DNA from 3 places in the Psychrobacillus sp. FSL K6-1464 genome. Region 2 is predicted to be linked to each of the others. Evidence: a T-box and tRNA genes for the amino acid it is inferred to sense, from the RefSeq annotation. Region 2 holds a T-box; the other regions hold tRNA genes.

Region 1 (4,343 bases), 560 kb from region 2:
TACTTTAAAGAGCAATTAGCTTCCTATCATCTCACAGGGGATATTCTGGCTCTCACACATTGGCATTGGGATCATGTATTTGGCTTACGTGAAATGGATGTTCCTTCAGTTGCCAATTCCATGACCTATAACAAAGTAAAAGAACTTCAAAAGCTATCATGGGAAGATAAGGAGTTGGATGGACGTGTCGAAGCAGGGATTGAAATTCCTTTTTGTGCAGATGCGATAAAGCTAGAGCTAGGAAGTATGCGAGAAGTTATCATACCAGATCCCACTATCATTTTTGACAAGCAAATCAAACTTAATATAGGTGGGGTTACCTGTATCATTGAACATGTTGGTGGAGATCATTCACCTGATTCGAATCTCATTTATATAGCAGAGGAAAAGACATTATTTCTTGGTGACTGTCTCTATGCAAATATGTACGCAGAAAAGTGGCATTATACCATTGAAAAGATGTATAAGCTTTTGGAGAAAATTGAAGGCTATGACGCAGAAATCTTCTTCCTATCTCATCATCCAGCACCTTTAACAAAGGATGAATTTACTTCCTTTGTATCATTATTAAAGACAAGTGCAGAATTAACAAATAAACATAAAGGAAAAATAGAGGCAATTGTAGAAGAGATGTCCTCTCTTTTTGACCGTGACGTGACGGAAGACGATTTAGAAATAATCGAGTACTTTGTAAATGGTTTTGCGTAACATGTATCGTTGCTAAAGAGAATTGCACTAAATTCCAAAGGAGTACGGAGTTTGCCATGTTGATTCCTAACTATTGTAGGAACACACTAAATGATCAAAAGCTTTGTGTTAGTTCATAAACATATAAAGCCCAAGAGGTGATTTCTCTTGGGCTTATTCTTACTACTATTGAAACCGTGAGTAATTTCTTTTTCTATTTATAGTACAACTATGTTATCTACATTTTCCCAAAAAAAGAACCCTTGAAATATCAAGGGTTCTTTGCTTTTATACCGGTGGCCGGGGTCGAACCGGCACATCCAGAGGATACGGGATTTTGAGTCCCGCGCGTCTGCCAATTCCGCCACACCGGCAAAATAAATACTAGGCAGTTATTAAATCATTTTTAAAAATTGGAGGCGGCAACCGGATTTGAACCGGTGATAAAGGTGTTGCAGACCTGTGCCTTACCACTTGGCTATGCCGCCGTAAAGTAATTGGAGCGGAAGACGAGGTTCGAACTCGCGACCCCCACCTTGGCAAGGTGGTGTTCTACCACTGAACTACTTCCGCAAACTGGGGTACCTGGATTCGAACCAGGGCATGATGGAATCAAAATCCATTGCCTTACCGCTTGGCTATACCCCAATGGGGCGACTGAGGGGAATTGAACCCCCGAATGCCGGAATCACAATCCGGTGCGTTAACCACTTCGCCACAACCGCCACAAATAAAAAAAGAGCTAACTACTAAGGAATATGGGGCGACTGAGGGGAATTGAACCCCCGAATGTCGGAATCACAATCCGATGCGTTAACCACTTCGCCACAACCGCCATTATTCAAAGCTAACTAAAAAAAATTGGCAGGGGCAGTAGGAATCGAACCCACATCAAAGGTTTTGGAGACCTCTATTCTACCGTTAAACTATGCCCCTAAAAACTGGTGGTGGGGGACGGATTCGAACCGCCGAACCCGAAGGAGCGGATTTACAGTCCGCCGCGTTTAGCCACTTCGCTACCCCACCAGTGTATGGTGCCGGAAAAAGGACTTGAACCCTCAACCTACTGATTACAAGTCAGTTGCTCTACCAGTTGAGCTATTCCGGCTTATAAATATGGTGGCTCAGGACGGAATCGAACCGCCGACACAAGGATTTTCAGTCCTTTGCTCTACCGACTGAGCTACTGAGCCAAATTTGATTGTGCTAAGCTGCGAATCTCTTTGTCAGCTTCATTCGTTCAGTTAGTCACGTACTTTAGTACGTTTCTTCCATCACTCAATCGCTTCCTCGACCTTCTTGCTTATCACCAATCTTTTAAAAAATGGCGGTCCCGACCGGGATCGAACCGGCGATCTCCTGCGTGACAGGCAGGCATGTTAACCGCTACACCACGGGACCATTTGGTTGCGGGGACAGGATTTGAACCTGCGACCTTCGGGTTATGAGCCCGACGAGCTACCACTGCTCCACCCCGCGACAATACTATAATTGCTAATTTGTTTCAAAAGAAATGGTGGAGGATGACGGGCTCGAACCGCCGACCCTCTGCTTGTAAGGCAGATGCTCTCCCAGCTGAGCTAATCCTCCTGGGTAAAATTACGATAATCTTCGCATCTCTGCGTCAACTTCATTCGTTCAATTTAATAAATGGTGACCCCTACGGGATTCGAACCCGTGTTACCGCCGTGAAAGGGCGGTGTCTTAACCGCTTGACCAAGGGGCCATACTTTTATGTAGAAAACTAATCTGGCGGAGAGCAAGGGATTTGAACCCTTGAGACAGTTTAACCCGCCTACACGATTTCCAATCGTGCTCCTTCGGCCACTCGGACAGCTCTCCTAAAATGGCTCCGAAGGTAGGACTCGAACCTACGACCAATCGATTAACAGTCGATTGCTCTACCACTGAGCTACTTCGGAATAATACAGCCTAGCAACGTCCTACTCTCACAGGGGGAGACCCCCAACTACCATCGGCGCTGAAGAGCTTAACTTCCGTGTTCGGTATGGGAACGGGTGTGACCTCTTCGCCATCATCACTAGACCTTATTAATTTGAAAGACAATACTTAGTATAACAAAACTAGAAAATAATTCAAGCTTTTTTTTATATTTTTTTTGTACTTTCAAAACTGGATAAACGACATTGTTACGTTAAACAAAATTTGGTTAAGTCCTCGATCGATTAGTATTCGTCAGCTGCACGTGTCGCCACGCTTCCACCCCGAACCTATCTACCTCATCGTCTTTGAGGGATCTTACTTACTTGCGTAATGGGAAATCTCATCTTGAGGGGGGCTTCGTGCTTAGATGCTTTCAGCACTTATCCCGTCCACACATAGCTACCCAGCGATGCTCTTGGCAGAACAACTGGTACACCAGCGGTGTGTCCATCCCGGTCCTCTCGTACTAAGGACAGCTCCTCTCAAATTTCCTACGCCCACGACGGATAGGGACCGAACTGTCTCACGACGTTCTGAACCCAGCTCGCGTACCGCTTTAATGGGCGAACAGCCCAACCCTTGGGACCGACTACAGCCCCAGGATGCGATGAGCCGACATCGAGGTGCCAAACCTCCCCGTCGATGTGGACTCTTGGGGGAGATAAGCCTGTTATCCCCGGGGTAGCTTTTATCCGTTGAGCGATGGCCCTTCCATGCGGAACCACCGGATCACTAAGCCCGTCTTTCGACCCTGCTCGACTTGTAGGTCTCGCAGTCAAGCTCCCTTCTGCCTTTACACTCTTCGAATGATTTCCAACCATTCTGAGGGAACCTTTGGGCGCCTCCGTTACACTTTAGGAGGCGACCGCCCCAGTCAAACTACCCGCCTGACACTGTCTCCTACCCGGGTTACGGGTATGGGTTAGAATTTCAATACAACCAGGGCAGTATCCCACCGACGCCTCCTCCGAAGCTGGCGCTCCGGGCTCTAAGGCTCCTGCCTATCCTGTACAAGTTGCACCAAAATTCAATATCAAGCTATAGTAAAGCTCCACGGGGTCTTTCCGTCCTGTCGCGGGTAACCTGCATCTTCACAGGTACTATAATTTCACCGAGTCTCTCGTTGAGACAGTGCCCAGATCGTTACGCCTTTCGTGCGGGTCGGAACTTACCCGACAAGGAATTTCGCTACCTTAGGACCGTTATAGTTACGGCCGCCGTTTACTGGGGCTTCAATTCGCACCTTCGCTTGCGCTAAGCACTCCTCTTAACCTTCCAGCACCGGGCAGGCGTCAGCCCATATACTTCACCTTACGGTTTTGCATAGACCTGTGTTTTTGCTAAACAGTCGCCTGGGCCTATTCACTGCGGCTCTTCTAGGCTATGAACCCAAAAGAGCACCCCTTCTCCCGAAGTTACGGGGTCATTTTGCCGAGTTCCTTAACGAGAGTTCTCTCGCTCACCTTAGGATTCTCTCCTCGACTACCTGTGTCGGTTTGCGGTACGGGCACCTTTCACCTCGCTAGAGGCTTTTCTTGGCAGTGTGAAATCAGGAACTCTAGACATACGTCCTCGCCATCACAGCTCAATGTTAAAGAATGCGGATTTGCCTACATTCACACCTTACTGCTTGGACATGCATAACCAACAGCATGCTTACCCTATCCTTCTGCGTCCCCCCATTACTCAAACGGTGGTTTGGTGGTACAGGA
Region 2 (4,343 bases):
GCAAACAATAACATCCATTTTGCCATTATACGACCTCCATAGAGTTTCATTCGTTATATATAGCCGAAAATCCTTTTAGTATGACAATATTTAATATTTCACCCTTTCCTAGCCTCTTTTAATTTCTCTATAAAGGCTGAAAAACTCATTTCTCCCAATACACCTACTCTATGTTGTCGAACAGAAACTGCGCCATTTTCCATTTCATGATCCCCAATAATGAGCATATACGGATGTTTTTGCATTGCAGCTTCACGAATTTTCAATCCGATTTTCTCTACCCGGTTGTCTATCTCTACTCGATACCCATCTTGCTCAAGTTGCCACTTTACGTTCTCTGCATACTCTTTATGTGCATCGGCAATTGGTAATATTTTAACTTGAACCGGAGATAACCACAGCGGAAAGCTACCTTGATAGTGCTCCAATAGAATAGCCATGAATCGCTCAATAGAACCGTAAATTGCACGATGAATCATAATGGGTTGTCGCAATTGATTGTGTTCGTCGATGTACTTACAGTCAAACTTTTCAGGCATTTGAAAGTCTAGTTGAACAGTACCGCACTGCCAGCTACGTCCCAATGCATCTAATATATGAAAATCGATTTTCGGACCATAAAATGCTCCATCCCCTTCGTTTACCTGATATTCTACCTGCTTATTCTGAAGAACTGCTTCCAACGCTTGCTCTGCTTGATCCCAAACCTCTACTGATCCCATATAATTTTCTGGTCGAGTGGATAGCTCTACTTTATAGCTAAAGCCGAACTCCGAGTAAAACTCATCCACAAGGTCTAGTACCTTCGCTATCTCACTTTCGATCTGCTCCTCCAATACAAACAGATGAGCATCATCCTGAGTGAAAGCTCTGACTCGTAATAATCCATTCAATGATCCAGAGAGTTCATGGCGGTGGACTAATCCAAGTTCTGCATATCGAACCGGAAGCTCCCTATAGCTTCTTCGTTTGCTATTGAAGATTAAAACAGCTCCAGGGCAATTCATTGGTTTAATCGCATATTTTTGGTCATCTACATCTGCAAAATACATATTTTCATGATAGTGATCCCAATGCCCTGATTTTTCCCAAAGCTCCTGTTTCATCAGAATAGGAGTTTTAATCTCTTGATATTCTGCTCGTTGATGCTTTTCTCTCCACAGGTTTTCCAGTTCGTTACGTAGTATCATCCCTTTTGGTAAATAAAACGGCATTCCTGGTGCTTCCTCCATCGACATGAACAATTCTAATTGTTGCCCTAAATTTTGATGACTTACTCTTTCTTCTGCTTTCACTTTAATTCCTCCATTTACTATTTTTCTCCTAACAAAAAAGACCACACCCATCCCAGTAAAGGGACGAGTGTGGTCGTGGTTCCACCCTAATTTGCAACACAAAAAAATCTGTTGCGCTCATACAAGATAACGGTTTCCCGATTATGGATAATTACATAAATGTGTTCCCCATAATTGCTCCAAGGTGGTAAATCATTTGCATTTCTTTAAGGGCTTTCAGTCAGTGACCCTATTCTCTGATAAGAAAGTTAAAACAATTCATATCCTTTTCTTCGCTTGAATATTAAATTTATATACAAAAAGACCACACCCATCCCGGTAAAGGGACGAGTGTGGTCGTGGTTCCACCCTAATTTGCAACATAAAAGTTCTGTTGCGCTCATGTAAGATAACGGTTTCCCGATTATGGATAATTACATAAATGTGTTCCCCATAATTGCTCCAAGGTGGTAAATCATTTGCATTTCTTTAAGGGCTTTCAGTCGGTGACCCCATTCTCTGATAAGAAGTATTTAAATGATCCATGTCCTTTTCTTCGCTTGTTACTAATTGATTTTTCTAAGTATATGCAACAAAATTCAAATAGTCAACATTACTGTTATATTTTTTTGGTAGTACTTCGCTTTGCCATTTGCTGCAGGGGATCCCAAACCCCATTAAATGGTGGGGCATATGCAAGATCAAGATCCAATAACTCGGAAAAGGTCATATGGTGATAAAGTGCAGTTGCTAATACATCAATCCTTTTATCTACACCATTTCCTCCAATAATTTGACCCCCTAAAATTTGTTGGTCATCCTTCCTGTAAATCAATTTCATATGCATCGTTTCCTTACCTGGATAATACCCTGCAATGTCCGTGGCTTCCTGCGTATGCACGTCATAGGAAATACCGAGCTGCTCCGCTTCTTTCTCAGACAAACCAGTTTTTCCAAGAGCCAAATCAAAAAATTTCATGATGGATGTGCCAACAATTCCTTTAAATTCATTCCTTTGACCTATCATATTTAATCCAGCGATTCGCCCTTGTTTATTAGCAGTTGTTCCTAAAGGAATATAATCATTCAGTTGTTTAATACGATGAAAATGAGTTGCACAATCTCCTGCTGCGTAGATATCGTCCAAATTCGTTTCTAAAAAATTATTTACTACAATCGCTCCATTATGGTGCAATTGAATGCCAGTTCCCTCTAAAAAACCCGTTGTAGGTTTAAGCCCTGTGGCAACTAAAACTAAATCGGTAGGGTAACTTCCTTTATCTGTCCTCACATCACTTACTCTCGTATCTCCCGTGAAAGATTGAACCTCTTCATTTAATATCACTTCTACATTATGAGCCTTTGCATGTTCATGTATGAAACATGCTATATCGTGATCAAATATACCGGCAAGCTGATCTCCTCTTTGTATAATACGTACTTTTTTTCCAATACTAGCAAAGTTTTCGGCCATTTCTAGTCCAATATATCCTCCACCAATTATAGTAACTTGTTGAACATTTTCTAAATCCGCGATAATTGCCTCTGTATTTGGAATGGTTTTAATCGTATGAATCCCTAACAAATGCCCACCGTTCCAATTAGGAACAACTGGAGTAGCACCCGTCGCAATAAGCAAGCGGTCATAGCTTAAGATGAAATTATCTCTCGTTTGCAGAATATTCCCTGACACTGTTTTATTGTTAGGGTCCACATGGGTCACTTCATATCCTGTCTTTGCATCAATTCCGTATTTACTACGGAACATTTCTACACTTCGTGCTATAACGTCCGTTGAAGATACTACTTGTTTTCCTACTACATAGGGTAAACCACACTGTCCATAGGAATAAATATGTCCTTTTTCCAGTGTCGTAATTCGAGCGTCAGGATCATTACGTACAATTTCCATTGCCGCACTCATCCCCGCAGCGTCTCCTCCTATTATTACGTAGTGCATGAAGTTTCCTCCTTTGACTTTCCTTATTACTCTTTCTATACCCAACAATAACTTCCCTTCAAGTATTAGTGAATAGTTATGTTTGTTATACGCTTAAAATTTTTCTTTTTATTTCCTTCTAAAAGTTCTTCATTATCTTATTCTCTCATTCTATGTAAAAAAGGCATGCCCTAATAGGACATGCCCAAAATAATTGTTTATATTGCTCTATTCCAGAAGCGATGGGCAGCAATAGCATTTAAGAAACTATCTACAAAGCCTTTACCAGTTTCTTTAGTGAGAACACCAGCCTGACCAGTGAAGTGCAGATTATCAACTAATTGCTCTCCACTAAATGTAGCACCAATCGGTTTAAAATGGGCATATGCTTCCTTAATGAAGTACGAAGCCTCTTTTTCAAACATGGCCGTTTTGCCATGTGAACTTGCTACATATACTGCATCAAATAATACAGAATCAGCAGTTAAGAAAGTATGGTCAACTGGTAACAGCGTGCCATCCGCTCCCGCAACAGATCCATGATGATCACTCACTATTTCAGGCATTGTTCCGCCTGCTTTTAAGTCTGCTAGAATCGCAGGTAAATCCTCTTCAAATCCTTCTCCGACTAAAACAGCAATTTTTCGTGTCTGAGGTTTCATAATAGTATTTAACTGACTAAGTGCTGGAGAAGACTTAGTATTCGTTGCAGTACTTACACCTTGCACTACTAGTCCTAGGTTTTCTGCTACCTTACTCGCTAGATCCAAATCTACTTGTGCAAACATCTCTAATACTTGCTGACGAACAGTAAGTTCCTTACATTTACCAAGTTCAAAGCTAAATGCATTAATGATATGTTCTTTTTCTGTATCGCTCATACTATTCCAGAATAATGTAGCCTGAGTGAAGTGATCCTTGAAACTCTCACTTCGCGCTCTAACTTTACGCGCATCTATTTTTTCCTCATAATGCGTGTATCCACCCTCCGCTTCGCTAACAGGTATTGGAGTATTGTTAGCAAGAGAGTTTTTATGGTAGCTCACTCTTCCTACATTAATCGATTGTCTACTATATCCGTCACGTTGGTTGTTATGGAATGGGCAAACTGGTCTGTTTATCGGAAGCTC
Region 3 (4,343 bases), on a different contig from region 2:
CTTTCTCAGCATTCTCCAAGCCTGCCTTCACGAGTTGTAGCACGCCTTTTTTCCGTGCGTCTTTCGCTTTCATTGCTTGGATTAGATCTTTCATGATTAAGTCTTTCATTTTCATTGTTCTTCCACCGACTTTCTGTATTTTTTTCTTAATCTATAATTGCATTGCGTTTATCTTTTGGACAATATTTAACTCATCGCAACCGTACAGTCCTGAAGAGTTTATATTATTGTATTCAATCACTTTAAATCCATCATCTGTTTCCGCAACATCAATAACAAAGGCCTTTGAGAGAGGAAACAAATCAATCATTTCTTTGGTATAAGCCATCAATTCTTCAGATGGTTTGTGATTAATATTTGTAGACTTCTCGACTACATAGCTTGAGGCTGTCACGATTTGTTGCTCAACAACGAAAAAGCGATATTCGGCTTTTATCTCTTTGACAGGTGAGATCATTAAAGTCTGTCCCACATACGCACTATTGACATCAGATTCTCTTTCTTGCCATGAAAGAAAATCTTCTAATGTGATGGTGAAACCAGTAAACAACTTTGTGTTTCCCGTCGGTCGGATGAAAAAGGAATCCCAAATAGGTTTTAGCCCCGACAGCTCCCCAACCACGAATTCGTTGTTTAACAGTTCCTTGCCGATTTTTTGTTTAAACACTTCATACTCAAAGTCTTCGCTCCAGAAAGAACCTGGCTTAAAATTCTCTGATTGTGCAACGTTTGCAAATTGTTTTGAACCGTAGACCATTATGTTTTCATTTTTTGTAAATTTTTTCAATATATCTGCTGAATTATCTTCAGGTATTCTCGTACCTTTATGGAGGACAGTTAAACTATAATCTTTGTTCAGTCGTACTATTAAATAAGCAGTAGAACTCATTTCTAAAGCAGTTATGACTCTTTCCACATTCGAACTATTGTTTAGAAATTCTTGTACTAACCATTTCAACTTGCTCACTCCTTATCTTTTTTTCGAAATTTCATTTACTTTAATGGTGTCTGCTGAGGGACTTGAACCCCCAACCACCTGCTTGTAAAACAGGTACTCTCCCAGTTGAGCTAAGCAAACGTTTGGCAGGGATAGCAGGAATCGAACCTACATCGTCGGTTTTGGAGGCCGTCATTTTGCCATTAAACTATACCCCTATGGCAACCACGGCAGGACTTGAACCTGCAATCCTTCTGATTCGTAGTCAGATGCTCCATCCATTGAGCTACGTGGTTATTTTGGTACGGATGGCGGGAGTCGAACCCACACGCTACAAGAGCAGCGGATTTTAAGTCCGCTATGTCTACCAGTTCCATCACACCCGCAAAATAAATACTTAATATGGCGACCCCGACGGGATTTGAACCCGCAACTTTCCGCTAGACAGGCGGGCGTGCAACCGTTACACCACGGAGTCATTATTGGAGGAAACGAGGGGATTCGAACCCCTGGAACGCTTACACGCCCTTCGGTTTTCAAGACCGACGCCTTCAGCCTCTCGGCCACGTTTCCAAATATGGAGGAGATGGTGAGATTCGAACTCACGGGACACTTCCATGCCCTTCGGTTTTCGAGACCGACGCAATAAACCAAGCTCTGCCACATCTCCGTTATGGCGGGTAGTACAGGAGTCGAACCTGTGAGAGTATTTTACCCCTCTTCCGCATTAGCAGTGCGGTGCCTTCAGCCACTCAGCCAACTACCCGTAACTTTATTTTTTTGAAAATGGTGGAACTAAGGGGACTCGAACCCCTTCCTACTGCGTGCAAGGCAGTTGCTCTTCCAATTGAGCTATAATCCCATTTGGTCAAGATGGCAGGACTCGAACCTGCGACCCCTTGGATCCAAACCAAGTACTCTGGCCAAACTGAGCTACATCTTGAAATATTGGTACATCCTAAGAGATTTGAACTCCTGACTTCTCGGTTATCAGCCGAACGCTCTACCACTGAGCTAAGGATGTATAGATTGGTTGCAGTAGTAGGAATCGAACCTACACAATCTGCCTTATGAGAGCAAATGTACACCTGTTACCGCATTAATAAAACGCCCAAGAAGAGACTCGAACTCTTGACTCATCGATTAGAAATCGGTTGCTCTATCCTACTGAGCTACAAGGGCAAATATGGTTATTGTTCACTACCGAACCGTTTAAGGTAATCTTTTCTATACTGGTTCAATCTCTCTTGCAACTCTATTGCATCCTTCAGGAAGCTTTCACATTCCTCTTCCCATCCTTCTTTTTGTTTCTTCACTCGTTTTTGAATGTACTGGTGAACGAATTTAAAGTTGTTCTTCTGCATCGAGTCTGTAAAATCGATTAGTTGTTTGTAGTCAATTAGTAGTACTTCTGTCTTGCTCCCATCTACATCAGATCCCTTCTTGTGTTTAATTGGTGCAACCAGTGGGAATCGAACCCACATCTACTGCTTGGAAGGCAGTCGTCTTTGCCATTAGACCATGACCACAAATGAAATGCCCTCGATAGGATTTGAACCTACAACCTCGGTATTAAAAGTACCTTGCTCTACCGTTGAGCTACGAAGGCGGATTTGATTGCTTGCTGATTTTCTTGTCACTCTTATCACTCTTCATCGTTCTCACTTCCTATTCTTTTTGTATTGATGAAGCTAAGCTCGTTGAGGGATTTGAACCCCCGACATCCTGATTACAAAACAGGCATTCTTCCGCTGAACTAAACGAGCATGTTTGGTGCAGATAGGGAGAGTCGAACTCCCACGCCCGAAGGCATACGATTCTAAATCGCACGTGTATACCAGTTCCACCATATCCGCATTATTTGGTGACCCAGACGGGGATTGAACCCGCAATCCTAGAGTGAAAGTCTAGTGTGTTAACCATTTCACCACTGGGCCTTATTGTGTTGCCTTCCGAACCTTATCTCATCTACTTCTATTGTCTCGAGCATGTCGCTCACTCCTTCTTTTTATAAATTTGGTGCAGATAGGGAGAGTCGAACTCCCACGCCCATAGGCATACGATTCTGAATCGCACGTGTATACCAGTTCCACCATATCCGCATTGTTGTTCTAAAGTATGGTGAGGTGTGTTGGACTCGAACCAACGTACTCTTTCGAGGAGGGATTTACAGTCCCTTGCAATTGCCACTATGCGAACACCTCATATATGGTCAAGATGGCAGGACTCGAACCTGCGACCCCTTGGTTCCAAACCAAGTACTCTAACCAAACTGAGCTACATCTTGAAATGTTGGCGGTGCTGACGGGATTTGAACCCGCAACCTCTTCCGTGACAGGGAAGCGATCTACCATTGATCTACAGCACCGTGTGATTGGTTCCCCTTCCACGATTCGAACGTGGACTTTTCCGATTCAAAGTCGAATGCCTTACCATTTGGCTAAAGGGGAATAATTGGAGAACAGGACCGGATTTGAACCGGCGAATAAGAGATTTGCAGTCTCTCGCCTTGAGCCTCTTGGCTACCTGTCCGAAAAAAATGTTACAAAAAAGCACCCGTTCGGTTTCCCGACGAGTGCTTCAAGGGTGTCTATATCCTCCTATGCGAAGGTATGACAAAACATGCGATGTGTTCGCCTGTGCAAATATTGGTGCCCTGAAAAATAAGGGTTGCCCTTTTGCTGTCGGTCGTCCATCTTACGTTTTTCCTTGAAACATTCTTTCGGTAATGAAACCTCTCCCGCTAAATCCAGTAAATTTGCCGTATTTTGCGTATACTCAACAACACGTCCAGATTCCGGACATGTGAAACTAGGGCGATCAAATCCGCCTATTCTTGATTCGCTTGATAGTGTTTGCCAATGCTTGCTCATTAAATCTGCAATTGTTTTCATCATGTCTTTCCTCTCCTTTCGTGTGTTAGTTTTTTTGTTTTTGTTCCTTTTAGGCAATAAAAAACTCCCGGTGAGATAATCTCATCAGGAGCAGCTTCCTCAATCCTCTCGGAGTGGGAAAAGAATATACAACTAATCTACATTCGATTCGACACCAGTGGTGTGTAAAAAGAATACAAGTATGTCTGCATGTTCTTTCGGAGCTTTCCTAATGAGCGAGAAGGATACCATCCCTCTGCTGTTAGTTCGCGACTATCTAAATTTGTATGTGATGCGTCTGATGATAGGCGTGTTGAAATAAAGGGATTGTTCCCCTGTTTTGACGCTACGTTTAAAAAGTTTTCTATCGTCATTTTTCTCAACATGTCCATCACCTCTGCTTTCGTTTTTTTTGTTTTGTTGTAACATCATATTCTATAGTTCGGCAATTATTCCATAATCTTTACCAAAAATGGTTCTATCCCATTCAAAACCTTGGTGTATATACATTTCTAGCGTGTCGAACAAAAATG

The links. The T-box of region 2 lies ahead of thrS (threonine--tRNA ligase). A T-box ahead of a tRNA ligase gene usually reads a tRNA of that ligase, here a tRNA-Thr.
Region 1: it has a tRNA-Thr gene. The T-box ahead of thrS (threonine--tRNA ligase) is inferred to sense a tRNA for this amino acid. The anticodon was not compared.
Region 3: it has a tRNA-Thr gene. The T-box ahead of thrS (threonine--tRNA ligase) is inferred to sense a tRNA for this amino acid. The anticodon was not compared.

The regions. Positions count from the first base shown of each region.
Region 1 covers NZ_JBBOOP010000001.1:2,852,990-2,857,332, forward strand. The annotation lists gene MKX39_RS14470 (MBL fold metallo-hydrolase) at 1-708, shown strand, start outside; tRNA gene MKX39_RS14475 (tRNA-Leu) at 979-1,061, opposite strand; tRNA gene MKX39_RS14480 (tRNA-Cys) at 1,102-1,175, opposite strand; tRNA gene MKX39_RS14485 (tRNA-Gly) at 1,186-1,260, opposite strand; tRNA gene MKX39_RS14490 (tRNA-Gln) at 1,264-1,335, opposite strand; tRNA gene MKX39_RS14495 (tRNA-His) at 1,337-1,412, opposite strand; tRNA gene MKX39_RS14500 (tRNA-His) at 1,447-1,522, opposite strand; tRNA gene MKX39_RS14505 (tRNA-Trp) at 1,550-1,623, opposite strand; tRNA gene MKX39_RS14510 (tRNA-Tyr) at 1,630-1,713, opposite strand; tRNA gene MKX39_RS14515 (tRNA-Thr) at 1,720-1,795, opposite strand; tRNA gene MKX39_RS14520 (tRNA-Phe) at 1,805-1,880, opposite strand; tRNA gene MKX39_RS14525 (tRNA-Asp) at 2,013-2,088, opposite strand; tRNA gene MKX39_RS14530 (tRNA-Met) at 2,092-2,166, opposite strand; tRNA gene MKX39_RS14535 (tRNA-Val) at 2,202-2,277, opposite strand; tRNA gene MKX39_RS14540 (tRNA-Glu) at 2,339-2,413, opposite strand; tRNA gene MKX39_RS14545 (tRNA-Ser) at 2,438-2,529, opposite strand; tRNA gene MKX39_RS14550 (tRNA-Asn) at 2,535-2,609, opposite strand; rRNA gene rrf (5S ribosomal RNA) at 2,618-2,733, opposite strand; rRNA gene MKX39_RS14560 (23S ribosomal RNA) at 2,854-4,343, opposite strand, start outside.
Region 2 covers NZ_JBBOOP010000001.1:3,412,488-3,416,830, forward strand. The annotation lists gene MKX39_RS17315 (GNAT family N-acetyltransferase) at 1-26, opposite strand, end outside; gene thrS (threonine--tRNA ligase) at 99-1,346, opposite strand; T-box leader at 1,352-1,577, opposite strand; T-box leader at 1,615-1,840, opposite strand; gene MKX39_RS17325 (FAD-dependent oxidoreductase) at 1,894-3,234, opposite strand; gene MKX39_RS17330 (catalase) at 3,432-4,343, opposite strand, start outside.
Region 3 covers NZ_JBBOOP010000002.1:91,493-95,835, forward strand. The annotation lists gene MKX39_RS20280 (GatB/YqeY domain-containing protein) at 1-115, opposite strand, end outside; gene MKX39_RS20285 (ATP-grasp domain-containing protein) at 152-967, opposite strand; tRNA gene MKX39_RS20290 (tRNA-Val) at 1,003-1,078, opposite strand; tRNA gene MKX39_RS20295 (tRNA-Arg) at 1,157-1,233, opposite strand; tRNA gene MKX39_RS20300 (tRNA-Leu) at 1,238-1,323, opposite strand; tRNA gene MKX39_RS20305 (tRNA-Asp) at 1,341-1,415, opposite strand; tRNA gene MKX39_RS20310 (tRNA-Ser) at 1,421-1,510, opposite strand; tRNA gene MKX39_RS20315 (tRNA-Ser) at 1,516-1,607, opposite strand; tRNA gene MKX39_RS20320 (tRNA-Ser) at 1,612-1,703, opposite strand; tRNA gene MKX39_RS20325 (tRNA-Ala) at 1,725-1,799, opposite strand; tRNA gene MKX39_RS20330 (tRNA-Pro) at 1,803-1,880, opposite strand; tRNA gene MKX39_RS20335 (tRNA-Ile) at 1,887-1,961, opposite strand; tRNA gene MKX39_RS20340 (tRNA-Arg) at 2,046-2,119, opposite strand; gene MKX39_RS20345 (hypothetical protein) at 2,128-2,421, opposite strand; tRNA gene MKX39_RS20350 (tRNA-Gly) at 2,392-2,466, opposite strand; tRNA gene MKX39_RS20355 (tRNA-Lys) at 2,475-2,546, opposite strand; tRNA gene MKX39_RS20360 (tRNA-Thr) at 2,632-2,703, opposite strand; tRNA gene MKX39_RS20365 (tRNA-Leu) at 2,709-2,793, opposite strand; tRNA gene MKX39_RS20370 (tRNA-Glu) at 2,800-2,874, opposite strand; tRNA gene MKX39_RS20375 (tRNA-Leu) at 2,955-3,039, opposite strand; tRNA gene MKX39_RS20380 (tRNA-Tyr) at 3,057-3,141, opposite strand; tRNA gene MKX39_RS20385 (tRNA-Pro) at 3,147-3,224, opposite strand; tRNA gene MKX39_RS20390 (tRNA-Asp) at 3,231-3,305, opposite strand; tRNA gene MKX39_RS20395 (tRNA-Gln) at 3,313-3,387, opposite strand; tRNA gene MKX39_RS20400 (tRNA-Cys) at 3,393-3,469, opposite strand; gene MKX39_RS20405 (hypothetical protein) at 3,538-3,834, opposite strand.